Roseimaritima multifibrata: one gene and its partner. The protein of the gene in region 2 binds, or shares a complex with, the protein of the main gene of each other region. Links are inferred from orthologs where the notes say so. Each region holds a gene or a part of one and is shown on either strand. Other genes may lie near its edges.

Evidence for each region.
Region 1: the proteins of FF011L_RS05235 (region 2) and lpdA are in contact, whole or in part, in a crystal structure (PDB 1EBD), measured with the Geobacillus stearothermophilus proteins. The link is inferred for Roseimaritima multifibrata from one-to-one orthologs. Residues at the interface, in WP_033016211.1 of Geobacillus stearothermophilus: Ile130, Ala131, Met132, Pro133, Arg136, Arg140, Glu141, Asn155, Arg157; in WP_049624544.1 of Geobacillus stearothermophilus: Pro340, Ser341, Asp344, Tyr345, Arg403, Asp406, Val408, Glu431, Ala432, Gly433, Asp438.

What each region holds. Positions count from the first base shown.
Region 1 is NZ_CP036262.1:4,666,700-4,677,832, forward strand. What follows is about bases 3,668-6,634. They hold lpdA (dihydrolipoyl dehydrogenase), read right to left. Parts: upstream 5,886-6,634; coding sequence 4,449-5,885; downstream 3,668-4,448. Other genes in these bases: mtnA (S-methyl-5-thioribose-1-phosphate isomerase), read right to left, coding at 3,668-4,409; rpsD (30S ribosomal protein S4), read right to left, coding at 6,010-6,618. Outside these bases: FF011L_RS16880 (FAD-dependent oxidoreductase), read right to left, coding at 1-1,635; FF011L_RS16885 (lipopolysaccharide biosynthesis protein), read left to right, coding at 1,823-3,049; more of mtnA, read right to left, coding at 3,336-3,667; FF011L_RS16905 (PKD domain-containing protein), read left to right, coding at 7,028-11,133. UniProt on the Escherichia coli protein: Lipoamide dehydrogenase is a component of the glycine cleavage system as well as of the alpha-ketoacid dehydrogenase complexes.
Region 2 is NZ_CP036262.1:1,387,312-1,398,372, forward strand. What follows is about bases 3,778-6,672. They hold FF011L_RS05235 (2-oxo acid dehydrogenase subunit E2), read left to right. Parts: upstream 3,778-4,463; coding sequence 4,464-5,882; downstream 5,883-6,672. Other genes in these bases: aceE (pyruvate dehydrogenase (acetyl-transferring), homodimeric type), read left to right, coding at 3,778-4,433. Also shown: FF011L_RS05225 (TIGR03009 domain-containing protein), read left to right, coding at 62-1,195; more of aceE, read left to right, coding at 1,707-3,777; FF011L_RS05245 (glycoside hydrolase family 140 protein), read right to left, coding at 6,766-8,283; FF011L_RS05250 (hypothetical protein), read right to left, coding at 9,285-9,617; FF011L_RS05255 (hypothetical protein), read right to left, coding at 9,909-10,358.

The DNA of each region.
Region 1 (11,133 bases), 3.3 Mb from region 2 along the record:
GGGAAGGGGCGCCAATTCGGGCAATTCCAAAACTTGACCTTGAGCCAACAATTGCTTTTGCAGGGCAGGGTAGGGCAGATCCTGAACGGCAACGTTTTGCTTTGCACTTAATGCCGCAGCGATCCCGGCGCTCTGCCCAAGTATCATCCAGGTCGGTTCGACGCGAATGGATGAAAAAGCAACGTGGGTCGCGGATAGAGCAACCGGAACCAGCAGGTTTTCGCAGTCCGATTTGACCGGCAAAATCGAACGATAGGGAACGTGGTACGGATAACCATGAGGTCGTCCCGCCATCCGAACCGGAAAAATAGTCCCTTCGTTTCGGATACTCTCTGCGGTTCCGATCCGCTGGCAATCATGCGAATCGATCGGGAACGAGGAAACCGCGATCGGATCCGATTTCTCTGGATCACGCAGAACGTCGTTTTCGGTCAACACGTGCATGCCTCGCATTCGGCGTCCTTCGCGAACATACAACTGCGGCGACCAATGATCGGTTTCCGGAAATTCGTCACGGCACAGTCCGTACTCGGCCATCTGTTTGCGAAGATGCTCGGGAACCGATTCGTCGGTGGTTAGGAAATGATAAAGTTCCAAAGTGTACTGGCGATGTTTTTGCCAGAGTTCACTGCGTTCGGTGAACGGCGTTTCACACCAATCGTCGCCTCCGCCAACCAGCCCCATCGAAAACTGTTTTCCGATCCCGTTGTTTGCATCAAATTTATCATTGGGCAGAGGATAAATATCCCACAGCAAGTGCGGCCGTTTGACTTGCAAGTAGTAACGTCGAACCGCTTCAAAACGTTTCGGATCGTAAGTTTCGGGAGCCGGGAAATCGACCCGGTTTTCGGGATTCTTTGTTAAGCACAAACGAAAACTGTAGACCATCACGTGGCGATCACCAGCCTCTTCGTCCCCACCTTCGGTGGCGGTCAACAAAGGAAGGAGCTGACCATTTGAATCCAGACCGGAGACGGGAATGGTTCCTTTTGTGTATTGCTTTCCAGCCAGTTTCTCCGAGTACGCTGCGCGACCTTCGCGGCCAATCGTCCACTCCACGCCCGCAGCCGCCATTAGATCCCCTTCGTAAGTCGCGTCGACAAAAACGTCTGCGGCGAAACGTCGATCTTTGCAAAGGATTGCTTGGATCCGCCCCGCTTCTAGATCGACCGAGGTAAGGACCTGATTCGGTTGGACGTCCACGCCAGCCTCTGCCAACATTGCCTTGGTCACACGAGCAGCGACGTGTGGTTCATAGGTCCACTTTGCATTGTTCTTTTCACTGACGTCGTAATGAAGCGGTTGGCCGCGACCGGCATAATCGGCTGCGATGCGTGTATGCCATTCATCAAACAAGCCCATCACGGTTGTCCGCACCGTTTGGTTCGAATCACTAAAACTCAGGCCGCCTGTATTCACCCCGCCGACGTGGTGGCTCGGTTCCACCAGTGTGACCGCAGCCCCTTCACGAGCCGCCGCGATCGCCGCACAAAAACCAGCCGGCGTCGCCCCATAGACCACCACGCTAGGAGCGGTTGCTTGCGATTGCGCATCAACAAATGAACTACAATAAAACGCTCCGACAAAGAGCCCCATAAATGCTATTTTGGCGAGTACCGCAGTCTTAGAGATCATAAATATGTCGCGTCAAAGAGGGAGCCGATCTAATTCGTTCTTTCAAAAACACTAACTTAATCAATCCTTCATCCTCCCGCCTGGGCTGACAGCGAATTCTGCGTCATCTCGAATCCAACCCGGCCTTCATTCCTCAGTGCCTTCCATTCCGTCCCCCGCCGAAATCCGTTTTATTCCCCTTGTATTGGTGTGTGCCAATATTGTGGGCATTTTACTGGCGTACGCAGCAACCATTTTGCTGGCAAGGAATTTGGAGCCCAGCGAATTTGAAAGCTACATCGGGGCAATTGCAACCCTGGGGCTGCTGGCCTCACTGGGCGAAGGGGGCATCGGAAAATACAGCCTAAAGATTGTGCCTCAGTATGTCTTGCAAAAAGAAGCCGGATTGCTGGGTGGTTTCCTGCGATTTGCCCTCGGTTCAGCCATCTTGCTGGGCATCCTATTGGCAGGGCTTGCCGCGATCATCGAACTTGCCGTCCAAGTCGAAGAACGAGAAAAGGTTGTCCTGGAAGCGTTGGTCTATCTGCCTGTCATGGCGGTCGTCGGAGTCGCGATCGACTTCTTACTAGCCTTTCGCATGCCTGTGTTTGCGACCTTACTGGCACGAATCGTGATCCCGTTGACGACCTTGATCTGCATCGGGTTAACCATCCAAGCGGAGAGGTTATCCCCTAGCACAGCGGTGTTCGCGTTTGGAGCGGGAAGCCTGATTTGCCTGCCGATCGCGATCGGTGCGAATTTCACAAAATCAGAACCATTGACGTTGGATTCCCGGCCGATCTTTCTTGCTGGCCCTTGGTTTCTGAACAGTCTCTCTTTTCTGGTTTTCAGTTTCCTTACCGCTTGGATCTTTCGAGCTCCGTTAGTGATCATGCATCACATTCCTCATTCAGGAAACGAACTCGCTTTATTGGCACCGGCGCTGGAAACGGGTTGTTTGGTTTTACTTTTGGCGAAATCGACCGACAAATATTTTCAACCGATGATTTCCGAATACCTCACCACAAATAACTGGGCAGAAGGCCGCAAGATGCGTTGGCTGCGACTGCAGTGGATCGGTTTTGGAATCACCGGTTTCCTGGGGCTCGTCTTCTTCTTTGGGAGAACGATCCTCGGTTGGTACGGCGACAAGTATGTGGTTGCGTACCCTTCGTTGTGCGTCATCGCGATCGGTTCCAGCATTTGGACGATCTGCTCCCTTGCCCCGACCTACCTTCAGTACACCGATGCACTAAGGCGTTTGCTAGGCTCTTTGCTCGGGCATGCCATTCTGCTGACAGTCCTTACGGTATGGCTTAACCGCATGTTTGGCACTTTCGGCGTCGCGCTCGCATACGCCGTATCCATCAGCTCACTTTCGCTATGCAACATGTGGTTGGCCAGCGGCCGACTGCGGGAAGTCCGGCAAGCGTAGTTCCCGTCGCAAACGGTTCGGGGAAATGCCATCCATTTCCTTAACGGCAGGGCGCGAGTACTCCGGCCTGTCGACAACAAACGCATAAAAGAAAGGCCGGACGGCTTGCGCCGTTCCGCTAAGAAAACAGTTCCTAGCGGCAGGGCGCGAGTCCTCCGGCCCGTCGACACCAAACGCTTAAAAGGAAAAGGCCGGACGGCTTGCGCCGTTCCGCTAAGAAAACAATTCCTTAACGGCAGGGCGCAAGTCCTCCGGCCTGTCGACAACAAACGTCTTCGAGTTGCCTTTACGACAACCCGATTGTCTTGGCGACGTTTGCGGCGTTGACTGGCTGGATGATCCCCTGGTCAGTGATGATTGCGGTGATCAATTCGGCTGGTGTCACATCGAAGGCGGGGTTGTAGATATTCGCCCCGTCGGCGGCGGTCTGCGTTCCGTATGGATGCGATACTTCGCGTGCGTCGCGTTGTTCGATTGGAATCCCCGCCCCATCGGCCAACGTTCGATCAAACGTGCTAACAGGCGCTGCAACATAAAAAGGAACGCCATGATGCCGCGCGACAATCGCCAGCGGATAAGTCCCAATCTTGTTCGCTGCGTCTCCGTTTGCGGCAATCCGGTCCGCCCCGACGACCACGGCATCGACCTTACCGGCCTGCATTAAACTGGCCGCCATGTTGTCGCACAAAACCGTCACGTCAACGCCCGAGCGAGCCAATTCCCACGCAGTCAAACGCGCCCCCTGCAGAAGTGGGCGAGTCTCATCAGCGTAAACATGCAATTCAGGTTGCAGTTCGTGTGCAGCATAAATCACTGCCAACGCCGTCCCCTTTTCCGATGCTGCCAAGGCCCCTGCATTGCAGTGCGTCAACACATTGCGGCAACCGTTCAGCAATGGCGCACCATGCTGACCAATGGCCGCACAGGTCTGCCGATCTTGCTCATGAATCGCTTTGGCCTTCTGGAGGACGCGATCCGCTAGCTCTTGATCGGTCGCTTCATTGACGACCACTCGCATCTGATCGAGAGCCCAAAAAAGATTCACCGCGGTCGGTCGACTGGTCGCTAAATAGTCGATCGCCGCCAGAGCCGCTTTGCGTGCATCGGCCTGTTCCTTCATCGCAGTACCGATCGCGACGCTGACACCGTAGGCCGCTGCGATCCCGATTGCGGGAGCTCCACGAACCACAAGTCGATAAATGGCGTCGTGCGTTTGTTCGACACTGTTACAGTCGAAGTAGACCTCTTCGACCGGTAGCTTCGTCTGATCTATCAAACGCAAAAAACCGTCGATGCCTCCGACCCACTGCAAGGTCGGGGGAAGCGTGGACGCCTTTGTCTTCACCAATTCAGAATTCATCGACGACCCGTTTTAAGTTGAACAGCAAACGCCAACCGGCTACGACTTGGCACGCTTCGGTTTGTAAATCTCGGTGGCCGTTCCGAAGAAGACCTCGGCGGAGTTCATCAACGTTTCGCCAAGGGTCGGATGGGCGTGCACGGTTTCGGCGATATCACCAACTTCGCAGCCCATTTCGAGTGCCAAAACAGCTTCGGCGATCAGTTCACCTGCACCTGCACCGACGATACCACAACCGATAACGCGTTTGGTATCGGGATCGACCAGCCATTTGGTCAAACCTTCGGTCCGTCCGAGTGCTTGAGCACGACCACTGGCAGCCCAAGGATAAACAGCCACCTCGTAATTGCGGCCGGCGTTTTTCGCTTCTTCTTCGGTCAATCCAGCCCAAGCGATTTCAGGATCGGTGAAGACAACCGCAGGGATCGCCGCTTTGTCGAATACCGATGGTTTGCCCGCAACAACTTCAGCGGCAACGCGCCCTTCGTGGCTGGCTTTGTGAGCCAACATTGGATCGCCAGCGACGTCACCGATTGCCAGGATGTGTGGATCTGCGGTCCGCTGCTGCGAATCGCACTCCACAAACCCGCGTTCGTTGACAACCACTTTTGTATTTTCCAGCCCTAAGCCTCTGGAGACAGGGCGGCGACCGATCGACACGAGGACTCGATCGAATCGTTCATGACCGAACTTGCCAGGGCCTTCGAACGTGACTTCGACCTTGCCATCTTCGGACTCGGCCATCGAACCGACTTTGGTGTTCAACCAAAGGCGTCCGTCAACCATTTTCTCGATCCGTTTCGCCAGCGGTTTGACCAGATCGCGGTCGGCGCCGGGCAACAAACCGTCGCTCAGTTCGACCACCGTGACTTTACTGCCAAGGCCTGCGTAAACGCTGCCCATTTCCAGCCCGATGTAACCACCACCGACAACCAACAACGTTTCCGGGATGTCGGCCAGCGCGAGGGCTCCGGTGCTGTCCATCACCTTGTCGCTGCCAATATCGAAGGCAGGAGGCATCGCTGGCACACTTCCGGTAGCCAGAATGCAGTGATCGAAGGTCAGCTGTCCACCTTCGGGGATGGAAGGATCGTCCCCTTCCAGTTTCATTGTTTTGGAATCGATAAATGAACCACGAGCCCGGATCACGGTGACCTTGCGTCGCTTGGCCAAATTGGCCAGGCCGCCCGTTAAATTATCGATGACCTTTTCTTTTCTCGCCCGCACAGCGTCGACATCGATTTCAGGGTTCGCGTCGTAGCGGACACCCCAATCGGCACGCAGTTCATCGACTTCACTGATGACTCGAGCGACATGAAGAAGTGCTTTGCTGGGGATACAGCCACGCAGCAAGCAAGTTCCGCCCAGGCGAGCTTCGGCTTCGACGATCGTGACGTCTAGCCCTTCGTCAGCAGCCAAGAAAGCCGCCGCGTAGCCACCAGGGCCACCTCCCAAAACAACCAGTGGAGTATGCATCAGATGGAGCGTGTGTTGGAGGATCTATGCGAGAAACAAAATAAATTAAGTCCAGAAACCAACCCACCCGCACCAAAAGTCATTCGGCACGGGCGGCGTTGTTTTCAATGTGCAGTGCACTCGACTATCGCGACAAGAATTCGACGACGGCGTTTGCATCGACGGGCAAACTAATGTCGCTTGGCCCTGGCAATCCCTGGACGGTTGCTTTTAGGTTTTCGCTATCGAAAGCGACCCAATCAAGCGCGTCAGGACTGGAGTTAGCGATAACGCCACGATAAACATCTTTCAGTTTTTCGCGGTTACGTACTTCGATGATGTCGCCTGGACGAAGCAGGTAGTTAGGCTTGGCAACCTTCGTACCGTTAACGAAGAAGTGACCGTGCACAACGCCTTGACGAGCTTGTGGGCGAGTCTTGGCAAATCCACAGCGACGGACAACGTTGTCCAAGCGGGATTCGCACATCAACAACAACAATTCACCGGTGTTGCCTGAACGACGACTAACAGCATCAAAGTAACGACGAAGCTGACGTTCCCCTAGACCGTAGTAATGCTTGATCTTCTGCTTCTCCATCAACGCGATCCCGTAGTTACTGGGACGACGTCCCCGGGTGTGCATTCCCGGAGGGGCTGGGCGGCGATCGAGGGCTTTCGATGCACCCGATGTTTCATAAATGAGCGCCCCAAGGCGACGATTGATGCGAGCTTTTGGACCTGTGTAACGTGCCATTTCGGCAATGCTCCTACGGACGATCTACGAACGATAAACGTCTAAACGTTAACGAATCAGGTAGATCTAAAAGGGTAAAGGGAACCTCGTTTGGCTAATTTAGCCGTGGCTCAATCCCACGCCGACCTGCAATACGGCGGGTCGGAGGGTTGGGCCTGATTTCGGTAAGTGCCGCAAAGTGTCGCCGGAAACGGCCATTCTTGCAAGTGGGTGTCCCATTGCGACAGAAGGTTCATTCAACAAAAAAACTCAGGACACTGTCCATCTCTTTCTCGCATGACAGGCAGGACGACCGCTACATCCGGACCGCTTCGGCTCCGTTGCGGTCTACCAGAAACCCCGCAGACGTCCGATTTTCTGCATTTCAGCCAATTATCCATCGTCTTTCCTGCCACTCCAACGGTCCAGCATGTTTCCGAAGCGATCGGCTCCCCGCGTCCCAGCCTCCAGCCGCGGACAAACTGCGCGGCGACGTTTAGCCGCTGCACTACGCCCCCGACGCCGCCTCATTCGCATTGAACAGCTGGAAGACCGTCGCCTCCTGGCCGTCGGTACCCCCGTTCTTGGCACTAGCAATGACATTCTGTTCAGTGGGGATGCCACAAACGATTTGATGTTCTTTTCGGTCAGCGAAGCCGGTTTACTGCAGCACAATCGCGGAGGCTATTTTGGCTTTACCAGCAATTCCGACCTCGATTCGGTAACCGCAGGGGAGCAAACGCGGCTAGTTAGCGAACTCACCAGTTTTCGCTATGAGGACGCTGGCAGCAATGACCGTCTGTTTTTTGACGGGGAGAATCCGTTTTCACTGGGCGATGCAGGAATTTACGCGTCGGCGGGTGAAATTACCGTCCGTGACGACACATCGATCGAATCGACCGGTGGAGTCATTCAGTTTGTCGCAGCTCAGAAAATCCTTCTCGATCAAAGATCAAGCCTGACGACGGTCGATGGGGGGATCCTACTATCGGGCAACCCGAATGCGGACGCCATCGGTGATTCCATCGGTTTGGAATCTGTGGGGGCGACGATTCGAACCAGCGGGTCAGGAAACATCCAGCTGGTCGGATTCGGCGGCAATGACCCGGCAGAATATCGAAACTACGGGATTTCGCTGGAAGAGGGGACCACGATCGAATCGACCAGCGAAACGTCTTCGGCGGGAACGATTCAGATCGAAGGGACCGGTGGAGACAGTTCCACTGCCGCGTACGGCGTCAACATCGATGGTGCCGACATCGTGGTCCGAAGTGCGTATGGAGACATCAGCATCGTGGGCGTGGGGGGGCACCGCAGCAGTGCCAGCGGCAGCAATTTCTATGGCGTGAATATCAGTGCGGCGGACGTTATTGAATCAACGGGTACCGGCCCCGATGCCGCAACGATCACGATCGATGGGACGGGCGGGGCAGAGTCCCGAAACAACTACGGGGTTCGCTTGGCGGGTGCGACGACCGATATCCTCAGCATCGATGGCGACATTTTAATTATCGGGCAAGGGAACGGGGATGGCACCGGCGATACGAACTACGGCGTTCGCTCCGACAGTATTGGATCGATTGCATCGACGGGAACCGGCATCGATGCCGCCTCGATCACGATCATCGGTGAGGGCGGCGATGGCACCCGCAGCGGTGTTGGCCTGTCGCTTAATGGCTCAACCACACAGCTGACCAGCGTCTATGGCGATATTTCCATTGTCGGCCGAGGAAGCGACGGCAGCGGCTATGGCAATTCAGGTGGATCGATCGGACTTACGATCGCCTCGACCGGCCTCGGAGAGAACGCCGCGAAGATCGATATTCAAGGGACCGGAGGAATCAACACGTCCGGTAGTGGAATCACGGTTTCCGGATCAATCACGACGACCGACGGTGACGTCACGATCACCGGCCTTGGGACAGGAGACGGAACGCGGAGTGGGGATGGCGGCGTCAACGTCACCGCATCGATCGACGCCGTTGGCGAAGCCGATATCATCATTGACGGAACGGGCGGACAAGGAACCGGAGCCAACCATGGCGTCACAATCAGCTCCGGTGCTGCCCTGACGACCAAAGACGGCGAAATCCTGATCACCGGCCAAGGTAGCAACGGTGCCGGATCGAACAACTACGGAGTACACATTGCAAACATCGAAGGCATTGAATCGAAATGGCTTTCGGACGGCACGATTCCAAGTCCCGCCAAGATAACGATCGATGGTACAGGGGGCGACACAGGGGGAGGGAACCATGGCGTCTACTTCGACGGTGCCAGCGAAGGGATCACTAGTGTCGATGGAGCGATTCTTATCACGGGAAGAACAGGGACAGGGACAGGGCCGAGCAACGTCGGTGTCCGCATGCGCGATTTCGGAGCCATTCAATCGACCGGAACGACCGCCCACGCAGCGACGATCACGATCCACGGTGAAGGTGGATTCGGGCAATCGAATAACTACGGCGTTTTGATCGACAGCATCAATCGCAGCAGCGTCAGTAGCTTCGTTGGCGATATCTTGATCACCGGTATCGGAGGGACAGGGGATCCGGACGTTTCCCAAAGTTCCAACCGCGGACTGGTTTTAAGCAATGTTGAAATTGCCTCGCTCGGCACCCCCGACAATGCGACGGGAACCCCGGCCACCATTACGATCAACGGAACGGGTGGCATCGCAGATCGCCAAAATTACGGAACGTATATCAATGCATCCGCAGTGAAAAGCGTGATCGGGAATATCGACATTCGCGGTGAAGGTGGTGGGGCAGGAACCGGGGATACCGGAGTCGTGATCAGCAGCACTGAACTAGTCTCCTCAGGCGAAGGTGATCAAGCTGCAACGATTACTATCCACAGCGAAAGCGGTGTTTCAGGGGCAAGTCTGACGCTATCAACCATCGATGGGGACGTGTCATTCACCGGGCTGAATGGATCGTCTGCGTATGGAACGGGAGTGCTCACTTCGACCGGGGACGGAATGATTCGCTTCGACGGTGGAACCGTCAATGCGGGCAGCATTACGAGTGAAACCAGCGACATCGTCCTTAGGGGCGGCGCGATCACGGTGGGTACCGTCGAATCGACCGGCACCGGCGAAACCGCAGCCAAGATTCTGATCGGCGACGCATCGACTCATTCCATCCAGGTCAACGGTGACCTGACCAGCGTCGATGGCGACATTCGGATCGTCAACCAAATCACCGATCCGTCGACCGGAGTCGGTTCGATCCTGCTTCGCGGCAATATTACATCAACGGGCATCAACGCGAACCATGCCGCCTCGATAACGATCGATGGGACGGGAGCCGAAAATCAAGTGGGGGTTTGGTTTTCCGGAGCGGGCAAGTCAATCACCAGTAAAGTCGGCGACATTGAAATCACCGGACGGGGCGGAGCTTCTGCGACAGGTAGCTCACTGCACGGCGTCTTCCTCGATCGCGACGTGTCGATTTCCTCGACCGGGACCGACACCGACGCGGCTCAAATCGATATCCATGGGACGGGCGGCGCCGGCGTCAACAGCAACCACGGTGTCTATTTCCGAGGCGATGAAGAAGGTTCGATCACCAGTGTCGTCGGTGCGATTTCGATTACAGGTACTGGTGGTGCAGGGACGGGAAAATCCAGTGCAGGTGTTAGCATCGAAGAAGCGTCGATCTCTTCGACCGGTATTTCCTCAGCCAGCCCGGCGATCGACGCAGCCACAATCACGATCACGGGTATCGGGGGATCAGGTACTTCGGGAAACGACGGCGTTTACGTCGGTACCGACACGGCCATCTCCAGCATCGATGGCGCCATATCGATTGATGGAACTGGAGGCGACGTAGGGAGCGGTGTCATTTTGCAATACCAAAGTTCACTTACATCCAGCGGAGTAGGAAGCGACGCCGCCTCAATCACCGTCAACGGTACCGCCGGACTGGGGGCCTACGGAAGGGGTGTTTCCATGTCCCGAAATATGGTCAACAGCGTCGACGGCGATGTCACCGTCGAAGGCTACGGAAGTGCAGGCCGGAGCCTAGGAGTGTACATCGACGGTTCCCAGGTTGCCTCGACAGGGACGGGCGTACATGCGGCAGAAATTTCGATCCTTGGGATAGGGGGGGAGGAGGGCAGCTACGATAACTATGGCGTCACTGTCCGCAGGTCCACGACCTCTTTTACGACCATCGATGGCGACTTAACCATCTTCGGGCAAGGAGGGTCATCAGGCAGTACCATCGGGCTCCGCGTTGAAACATTCGACACGATTGCGTCCACCGGAACGGGGCCGAACGCTGCAAAGATCTCCCTCACAGGCGTCCTTCCTGATGGTACAAGCGGTACTGCCATGACCTTCGCTTACGGTGGCAGAAATCTGATCACAAGTGTGGAAGGTGACATTGCACTGACCGTCAATGCCAATGGCTCCAACGGACTATTCGGCCCCTCTGGGTTGGTGCAGATTGAATCAACGGGCGTCGGTGCAGATGCAGCCGAAATTTCAATTGAGAGTTTGGGTGGCGAAGGTGGGTCGATCAGCCTGTCCGA
Region 2 (11,061 bases):
TGGCGACGGCCTGTTCCATGATTCTCAAACAATTGGCTGAATGGCCAGAAAGGCGCCAAGGATGATGCGTTTCTTGTTCGTTGCCGTTTCCTGTGCCCTCGCTGGCAGTTTTGCGCAGGGGCAGGCCCCCGCAAATACCGCTCAGCGTGGCTACACCGCTCCTCAAGCTGGAAACGGACAGGCCGCGACCTCGACGGCTCAAAACCAGAACTATCAACGGCAGAACCAGCAGTTGACTCCTGCACAGCAGCATCAACTTGCTCAGCAGCGGGCCGCGAGCCAACAGCAAGCGGTTCGCGGGACTCCCACTTCGGCAAGTGCCGGTGCTGCCGCGACCGCTCAAATGAACACTCAGCAGACGGAGCCGAAGCCTCCGTTTGCTCCTCTGACCGCACAGCAAGAAACCGAACTGACGCAGCTGCTGCAGGCCTGGGAAGTCCAAAGTAATAAAGTGGACCGTTTAGAATGTGATTTCACTCGTTGGCATTACGACCTTGTCGCTGCCCCGGCCGGGGTCCATGCGACTTGGGCCAAGGGTGAAATTCGCTACGCATCCCCGGATAAAGGGATGTTTAAGGTCAATGAACTGAAGTTTTTCAAGGGAATGCAGGCGGGCAAGCCGCAGTACGACGTTTCGGAGGGACAGTTCGGCGAGTACTGGGTTTGCAACGGACAGCAATTGCTAGATTTTGATCGTGGCGAAAAGAAGTGCACGATCCAGGATCTGCCTCCAGAAATGCAAGGGACGGATATTTTTGAAAGCCCGCTCCCCTTTGTTTTTAACTTGGACGCAAACAAAATTCGCGAACGCTACTGGGTCCGGACGGTTGAATCGCCCAAGAAAGGGATGATCGTCGTTGAAGCATGGCCCAAACGACAAGAGGACCGAGCCCAGTATCGCTTGGTTCAGATTGTGTTGGATCCGCAGTCGTTCCTGCCACAGGCATTATTAATGTATGCCCCCAACTACAACGCTCAGGCGGCTCCCGCTTGGGATCACTACGAATTCAGCAACGTTAAGCGAAATTCGATTATCGGGGGGCTGGAATCCTTCCTGAACCGGTTCATCGAAAAGCCGGATAAGACATGGACGATTGTCCGTGAACGATACCAGCCACCCGCTGAAAACAATGTCCCTGAAGGGAACCGCAATATCCAAGCGGCCCAGGCTCCAGGCGGGCCGCAGCGACAGTAAATGCATTTGAAGGAAGCAATGTGGCAGTAAAGCCCGGTGAGCTGGTGAGGAATTGTAAACCGCCTCGCCAGCTAGCCGGGTTTTTTTCGTTTGCCTTGAACTGAAAATGTCCGAAGCCTTCTGTGGAGGGGGTGCCCGTTCCCTGGGGGTTTAAGACGCCGATAACATGGGTTTAGCGGGCACTGCGGTTCCGCAATGCCCCCCGCGGTGTCTCTGCAGGGGAGCCATGCAACCTGTAGCACGATGTTGTCCTGCAGGTTTTCATAAATAGAATGGGGGGCAACTGAGCTCCGTGAAAACCCCGGCACCTTGCCTAGAGGGGCTTAAAAGGAGTAGGCTAAACCGCTCTTTAAGGCACACATATCACGTAAACGGTCTATCTTACGAACGATGTCGCAGAGCGTAGCTCGCCATTGCAAGTCGATCGGACCGACGATTCCACTTACTTTCACCGATCACCCTCCCCTTCGTCGCTCGCGTGAGCCTGCACGCGGGATAAGGAAAACAACATATGGCTGACTTAGATGCCAAGACGATCGCTCAAGAAGAACTGAGCAATTCGATGGGAGAACGGCCCCATTTCGATGTCGATCCGGCGGAGACCGCTGAATGGTTGTCCTCTCTGCAGTACGTTCTGCAAAGCAAAGGGCCGGAACGAGCTCGGTTCCTGCTCGAACAACTCCGCGATTCCGCGGCCCTGGAAGGGGTTCAGGTTCCATCGGAAACCGAAACGCCTTACGTCAACACGATCCCGCAAAAGGATCAGCCTCCCTATCCAGGCAACCGAGACCTGGAACGTCGAATCAAATCGATCATCCGCTGGAATGCGATGGCCATGGTGACTCGAGGAAATAAAAAGACAGACGGAATCGGAGGACACATCAGTACCTTCGCGTCGTCAGCAACGCTGTATGAGGTCGCGTTTAATCACTTCCTGCAAGGTCGTGGCGAAGATGGTTACTCGGGCGATTCGATCTACTTCCAAGGCCACGCCTCTCCGGGCATGTATTCTCGCGCCTTCCTTGAAGGACGCATTACGGAAGAGAAACTAGAGAATTTCCGCCGCGAACTAGCCGATGGTGGCGGGCTTTCCAGTTACCCACACCCTTGGTTGATGCCTAGTTTTTGGGAATACCCAACGGTGTCGATGGGCTTGGGCCCGATCATGGCGATCTATCAAGCTCGCTTCAATGAATACCTGCGTGACCGTGGGATCAAAGATACCAGTTCGCAGCGCGTTTGGGCGTTCCTTGGTGACGGCGAAATCGATGAACCCGAAACCTTGGGTGCCATCTCGCTTGCCTCTCGCGAGAAACTGGACAACTTGATCTTTGTGATCAACTGCAACCTGCAGCGTCTGGACGGACCGGTTCGCGGTAACAGCAAAGTCATCCAAGAACTGGAATCGATTTTCCGTGGTGCCGGCTGGAACGTCTTTAAAGTCGTTTGGGGCAAAGACTGGGACGAATTGCTGGAACGCGATACGAGCGGTCTGCTGGTTCGCCGCATGAACGAAGTTGTCGACGGACAGTATCAGAAATACGTCGTCATGCCTGGCAGCTACATCCGCGAGCATTTCTTCGGCAAATACCCAGAACTGCTTGAACTGGTCAAAAACTACAGCGACGAACGGCTAGAACGTTTGGGCCGCGGTGGACACGATCCTGAAAAAGTCTTTGCCGCCTATCACCAGGCCGCCACGCTTCGCAACGGACGGCCAACCGTCGTCCTGGCTAAAACCATCAAAGGTTATGGCCTTGGCGAAGCTGGAGAAGGTAAGAACGTTGCTCACAACCAGAAGAAACTGAACGAAGAAGAACTGCTGGAATTCCGCACCCGGTTTGGAATTCCAATCAGCGATGACGAAGTCGGTAAGGCTCCGTTCTACAAGCCACCAGCCAATAGTGCTGAAGTCAAATACCTCAATGAGCGTCGTGAAGCGTTGGGCGGATACGTCCCCTCGCGTCCGACCGAGCATCCCACGATGCAGGTGCCGACTTTAGAAGAGTACAAAAAGCACACTCAGGACAGTAAAGGCAAAGCGGCCAGTACGACCCAGATGTTTGTCCGTTTGTTGACCGACCTATGTCGCGACAAAACCATCGGAAAGCATATCGTTCCAATCGTACCGGACGAGTCGCGAACCTTCGGAATGGAAGGGATGTTCCGCCAGTTCGGGATCTATGCCCATGCCGGACAACTGTACGAACCGGTCGATAGTGCACAGGCGATGTACTACAAAGAAGCGACCGACGGGCAGATGCTGGAAGAGGGAATCACCGAAGCCGGTTCGATGAGCAGCTTCAACGCCGCGGGAACGGCGTACAGCCTTCACGGCGTCAACATGATTCCGTTTTTTGTCTACTACAGCATGTTTGGCTTCCAGCGGATCGGCGACCTTGTCTGGGCCGCCGCCGACATGCGAGCCAAAGGATTCATGATCGGTGGTACCGCCGGACGCACGACGCTTAATGGCGAAGGACTGCAGCATCAAGACGGCCACAGCCTTCTGAATGCGATCGCGTTCCCCACCGTTCGTGCCTACGATCCCGCTTTCGGTTACGAAATGACCGTGATCGTGCTGGAAGGGCTGAAACGCCTTTATCAAGACGGTGAAGATGGGATTTATTACATCACCGCCGAAAACGATAACTACGAACATCCCGCGATGCCCGAAGGGGTTGAAGAGGGGATCATCAAGGGGATCTACAAGTTCAAATCCCAAGAAGTCGACAACGCGAAGGCTCGAGTTCAACTGTTTGGTAGCGGAGCGATCCTCAACAGTGCTTTGGCCGCTCAGAAGATCCTGGCCGAAAAATACAATGTTGCCAGTGATGTTTGGAGCGTGACCAGTTACACGCAGTTGCGACGCGAAGCGGCCGATTGCCAGCGTTGGAACATGCTTCACCCCACGGAAACTCCAAAGCAAAGCTACTTGGAAAAACAGCTGGAAGGTGTCGAAGGCCCGTTTATCTCGGCAAGCGATTATGTGCGGGCACTTGGTGAGCAACTCGCTCCTTGGGTCCCCGGCGATTACTACGTTCTTGGCACCGACGGCATGGGACGCAGTGAAACGCGAGAAAACCTTCGCCGGCACTTCGAAGTCGATGCGGAATCGATCACCATCGCCACTTTGTCTCGGTTGAGTAAAGTGGATGTCTTTTCGGCACAAGAAGTTGATCAAGCGATTACGGATCTCGATTTCAATCGTGATAAACCGAATCCTTATTTCACTTAGTCCTCCCCCATTCCTTGTGATTTGATATTAATGGCTACTGAAGAAGTAAAACTGCCGGAGCTGAGTGAAGGAATCGACTCGGGTGATGTCCTGGAAATTTTGGTTTCCGAAGGCGATCAGATCACCGCCGGCCAAGATATTGTAGAAATGGAAACCGACAAAGCGACCGTTCCGGTTTCTTCGTCGGTAGGCGGTAAAGTGGTCGAGGTTGTCGTAAAGATCGGTGATACCGTTCCCATCGGTGGCGTGTTGCTGAAGGTGGATGCAGCAGCCGCTGCAGACGCGGGATCGGCGGCTCCTGAACCTGCGGCTCCTGCAGCAACGCCGGAACCGCCCACGCCAGAACCTGCTGCACCCGAACCTGCCGCGCAGGAACCTGCTGCACAAGAAGCTCCTGTTGCTGAAGCCCCAGCGGCACCTGCACCGGCTGCCCCTGTCGCGCCGGCTCCAGAGCCCGTCGCACCTACGCCGCCGCCTGCTGCTCCTGCAGCTCCTGTTAGCGATGGAGCCCCGATTGCAGCGGGACCGGCGATTCGACGTCTGGCTCGCGAAGTGGGGGTCGATCTGTCGACCGTCCAAGGGAGTGGTGCTGCCGGCCGGATCACACGTGAAGATGTGCTTGCCGTTGTGCGGCACGCCAGTGAAGCGGCTCGCAGTGGCGTCGTCGTTAAGGCTCCATCGCCAGCAGCTCCGGCTGTTCCAGGTGCAGAAGCCCTTCCAGGCGATGCATCGAGTGACGCGTTTGGACCGGTTCGCGTCGAGCGAATGACCAAGATGCGCAAAACGATCGCGGCTCAGATGCACCAGAGCTGGTCGACGGTACCGCGTGTCACCAACTTCGATGATGCCGATATTACGGACCTCGAACGTCTACGTGGCAGCAGCAAAGAAGATTACGCTGCTCAAGGCATCAAATTGACCACGATGCCCTTTTTGATCAAAGCCGTTGCGACCGCCTTGCGTCATCATCCCGCGATCAATGCGGTCATTGATGAAGAAAACGGACAGGTCGTTTACAAGGACTACGTCAACATCGGGATCGCAGTCGACACCGATCGCGGTTTGGTTGTTCCAGTGATGCCAGATGTCGATCGCAGCGGGATTCCCGATGTCGCCCGAGGCCTCGCTGAAATGGCGGCCAAAGTGCGAAACGGTCAGTTCGGCTTGAACGACCTGCGTGGCGGAACTTTCACGATCAGCAACCTGGGAGCCATCGGCGGCCAATACAGCACGCCGATTGTGAATGTCCCTGAGGTCGCGATTTTGTTGGTCGGCCGAAGTCGCAAGCTACCAGTCGTGATGCCGGATGACACCATCCAGCCTCGCCTGATGATGCCGCTTAGCCTTTCCTATGATCATCGCTTGGTCGATGGAGGGACCGCAGCTCGGTTCCTAAACGATGTTATCGGTTACTTGGAAGCTCCCAGCCGTCTGTTGTTGGCCCTCTAAAGGGACTTGCAGCAGGCAAAGGAAACCGATAAATCGGGAAAACAAAAAAGATCGAGCGGCAACCGCTTTTCGCCGCTCAATTTTTCGTTAAAATTCGGCCCTCAGCCTTTGGCGTAGGCGTTCAAGTATCATTTGGACGCAGAGGGCGGAGTAAGAAGTGCGGCGGAATAGCTCAGCTGGTTAGAGCAGCGGAATCATAATCCGCGTGTCGGGGGTTCGAGTCCCTCTTCCGCTATTTGAAAAAATTGCAGTGATTTGCAGTCCGGCAACGCTTTTCAGCGTTGCCGCCAAAGCAATAAACGACCCCGCTAAAAATCAGAGCCGTACTGAAAACCTCGGTACTGAAAAGCTCCATACAGAATAGTTCGGTATGGATCAAAGCGGGAGTCTCTCTAGGTGTCGCGTCCAGGACCACAGGCGTCCCCCGCGACATTGCCCTCTCTTCGGCAATGCATGACCACCCAGGGCCAGGATAATTCTATAGGCTCTCGCGACAGCTCGGTGGCATTGGCCCTAGATGAGGTCCTGCTCGCTGTCTATCCTCCAAACCGAATCAATCTGCCGCCGGGTTCCATGTCGAACAACGGGGCAAACGGGGCAAACAAGCAGCTCTTGCGATTGGCTTATGCATGACGAATGATTTGCCTGTCGCATTGACCTTGCAAGCCCTTAACATAAGGGCCGGCACGGAGCCAAGCAACAATAAACGGCCCCGAGTCATGTCGCGGCGTCATCGCGTGTTAGGGGCGACCGCACATCACGAACGAAATCGTTCCCCTAGATTGTCACCATTTGCGGGCAAAATACGGTGTGCGGCATCGCCATCCACAATCGGTATCCATGGGCAATCCCTTTCCAATCGTTTTTGCCGACGTGACTTTGCTCAGTTCAGTAACAACACCCAGTCATTGCCGTCGCCCTCTGCACCCGGTGGGTCAAATTCCTGAACGGGTGCCGCAGGGCCGCTGGGAATGCTCTTTTTGAATGGCTGTCTATCCGTGTGATCCTGGTCTTCGACCTGCCACTTCCCGGTGCGTGGATTGAACCAGAATGCGTTCATCTCCGGAGCCGACAGGCGGTCCATTCTCACTGAGAAATTGCGACCATTGGCGTTGTAAACCATGGCGTAATCGCCTTTCGATCCGCGAGTCGCTTGAAGCCGGTTTGAGCGAATGCCTTCGCTTCCCTCCATGCCGCCGGTGCTGCCTTCAATAAGGGACTGGTCAGGAATGCGGTCAAGGAATTGTTCATTGCTCATGGACGTCATCAGGCGAAACAGGTGCTGCATGTCCATCGCCCCTGGCTCATCCAGGCTGGCCTCCCATTTTCTGGATTTGTCTAGTGTGATGGACTCGTCCGAGGCTGCCACGGCACTGTTGAAATGGTAGATATTCATACTGCCGTAAGTCACACCAAAACCGCCAGCGAAAACGGTTTGATACGACTGGAAACGAATCTGCCAATCTTTGTAAATGTTTCTGCGGAATTCGTAACCACCTTCGAACAGCCATGTTGGTTTGGCTGGTAACAATTTATAGTCCAACTCGGTCGCCGTAATCTGGTCACTTGGCTGATCCTGCATCGAATTGAAGTCCAGCCAGGGCTCGTTGTGGAACCACTCGGAAGAATTAGGCTGCCATTTCCTCGGGTGGTAACTCATTAAGGTTGTGCTGTAGTCGGCTTCCTGATTCGGCTGGTTGATTCCATTGACACCATCGGCAATGCCCTCGGCCATTGCTCCAAACACTTTTCGATAATCTTTCTCGCCGTATACGGCGCTGCGGTCACCGCCGATCATCCAAATGATATTTTTCTTGTTCTTGAACCGTTCGCCAATCCAATGGCTGTATTGATAGCCGCTGGTCTCGTCAAAGATAAGATCTCGCGTTGCTTTCCCATTCGCCCAGTCCCCCGCCACACAGACACCCCATGCTGGCAGTAAGATCGCAGCCATCCCTTTGGATTCCGCAGTGTCGATGATGTATTCCAGATGGTCCCAGTAATCGTATTGAGCCGAATCCTCGGGATTCTTTCCTGGTGTTGTAATGGGCTGTAGAGGATCCCATGCGCCAGATCCGCTGATCTTGAAGGCATGGTCGCCGTACACATTGGGGATGACGACGTTGCCTTCAACGCCTGGAAAGGCGATCAACGCGATCGTATTGAAATTCTGGTCTTTGCGACGTTGCAGGTATCTCTCAACCTGGTCGCGTTTTAACTGCCATCCAATTGCCCAAGCCGTGTCGGCAACGGGGAAGAATCCTGATCCATCTTCCTGGACCAGAAAGCGACCGTTTTCGCTCACTCGCAAGCTGGCAAAATCGTCGGCCCCTAATTTTCCGGAATCGGGAAGTCCAAGCATGACGAGTAATACGAGGCAAAGCAGGAAGGATTTCATCATGATGGTTGACCTTTTGGTATTTCATTTATGTCCGTCACGGAAGAATTCCGGGCAGGAAATATCCGATCGCAACGTACGCGATAACGGGTAACCACCTAAGGAATTTTCTTCACGCGGGATTGCGGGATTGATTGTCAGGCGCTGAGTCGTTGACCGTGCATGTTGCTGCAGAGGTCGGCTGGGTGCGGAAGGCTGAGTTCGTCTTCGTGAAACGTCCAGCCTCGCCATTAGGATGCACCAAGTCGTTCTTACGCGGGTTTGGATCGGCGAAGCGGAACGCCAATCGAATCGCCTTCGAGCAATCACAAGATACCGGCCGAGACGAGGCAGAACAACGGATTACTCGTGCTCGTGCTCAGCAACGCGGTGCTCGTACTCGATTCGCGTGTCCAAGCCGCAATCGATCAAATTTCCAATCGGGGGCACCTCGTCTAACGCCTGCTCGCCGGATCAGGACAGAGCAACAAGCAACGGCACCGATTCGTGAAGCAACAATAAAACGCATCAACGTCGACCGCGCATCACGGCCAGTATCATTCACGTAGATTAGCGGCATTCGCGGGCAATGTATGCGCTCAATATTGCCCGCTAATAACGCTAATTTCGCGAATAGATGCGCCCATTTAATCTGCCGCGAAGAAAACGCTGCCTGTCCTGCAACCTGTATGCGCGGTATGCAGCGACGGGGTTAGCCCGTTCCGTGTCAGAGGTTTGAGTCCAGTTTTGTAATGCGGGTGTCGAGTTCTTTTAACTTTGCGAGTGCAGACATCGCGATCGCCATGCCAGCGAGGCCAAAAGTCATGCCTGTTATACCGAAAACGAATCCAAGTGCGGCCATAGCTAATCCAAGTGTGTTTCGGGTGATTCTGGGACGATAAAAAATGCAGCCCAGCGATAGATAAGGCCGCTAACCCAAAGGAGCAGGGCGCAGATTTTGGTAAGAATTGTTAGAAAACGAGAAAGAGATTGCTTGGAATTCTCTTGTTGTTCCACCATCGGCGTCAGGGATCGGAAATAAATGGAAGTAGAGTCCGAATAATTGCATTAATTTCCACGCAAAAGCAACCGTAGACGAATCCAAAAAATGCAAATGGAATTGTGACAATAATACCGCCAATGGTTCCGAGAAACGATCCGATTCCATAGCCAATCGTGCCCACCAATGCAGCAAAGAATAATCCGAGCAGCAGTCGCATTCCAAGTTCCATTCCCTCAGCAACCGTTTCGATCTTTGGCCCAGCAACGCAGGTTTTGCATAGCCCACTATTCTGACCGGCGGTCGATTCAAGAATGGATGAACCGCATTTCGAGCATTCCATTTTGGTGTTGGTCATCTATGAATTTACCAGTCGGGCAAGAATGGAAGTTCTGGATTAAACGTTTCAGGGGGGATCGCGTTGGTGCAACACGTAGACCACCGGTATTATTGCGTTTCTTGAATCACACCATCTTTTTTGCCACTGGAGTCAACACATTTTTTTTGCGGAATTACGCTGGCGGTAGTCCGTTCGCGTCGTGAGGGGGTGCCATTGCCAAAACTCGCGTCATACGACGCCCAACGTAGATTCCATTTGAAAAACTTATGCCGTCCTCCCGTGCACGACATGGTTCAGTTGAATGCAAAGCTATCGCTTCAAATCAGGGCCGTTGGCAGGCGGGATCGTGAGTTGTTCAAGTTCAATTTGGTTTGACTCCAGGTTGATAATAACGCGAAACTTATTGCCTGTCACGGAATGAACGATCCGCCAATCGCATTTGTTTTTGATCTTCTCGAAAGAAACGGCGACCGAAGCGGCGGGGCAGTTGGCAAGTTCCAGAAGCAGTTTGTTGACCGCCGTCGTGTCACCGGAAAAGTTTAAAGTAGTGACTCGCAGGGTAGAGTGGCCATCAATGAAGTCGCAGTTCTCGGTCTCGAAAGCCTTCCAGATTTGTTGACGTGCGTACTCAGGGTAGTCATTGGAGAGCGGAACTGAAGCCGATTGAAGCTCAATCCATATCGCGAAAGCAGAAGTCGCGGTCCCAGCGATCAGGCTCGCGGTCACGACGGCAACGAAAAGCAGCTTGATCCGTGACATTGATTTGTTCCTTGTTTTCACTCGAGTAGCGAGCTCAATCGGACGCATTGAAATTTCAGATCAGCCATAAGTCTAGTCAGGCAGAACGTTGGTGGTCATGCGACGGTGATCAGCGATGTTGCTTGCACAAAAAGATCCTGCCGCCGCTCGAGTGCGCACCATGGTTCTTGTGGTCGGTTTCCTGCACAGCGAACAAATCACCCGTCGCATCGATATTGCATCCCCTTAGCATATCCGCCGGTTCAGTGCCGAGCAACAAACAGCGACACCGATTCATGCAGCAGCATCAACTTGCATCAACGTCGACTTCACATTGTCAGCAGTCTCATTCGCGTAGATTAGCGGCATTCGCGGGCAATATATGCGCTCAATATTGCCCGCTAATAACGCTAATTTCGCGAATAGATGCGATCATTTAATCTGCCTCGAAAAAAAACGCTGCCTGTTCTGCGGCCTTAGGCTATCACGAAAAGTGCAAAGGTACGTTGGTCCGTTGGTGTCTGGGAGATGCGAAAGAGCGACCATGGCCCGGTCCGTTATCGTGAGTTTACCGATCGCACCACCTCGCGACAAATTTGTCCGCACATGATCCCGCACGGGAATTGTCCTTTCGCTTGTTTCGTTCATTTCGCGGTTGAAACATGACTACACACTAATCCGCATTCCCAGAAAGAATTGCAACCGCGAAAGATGCGAAACACGC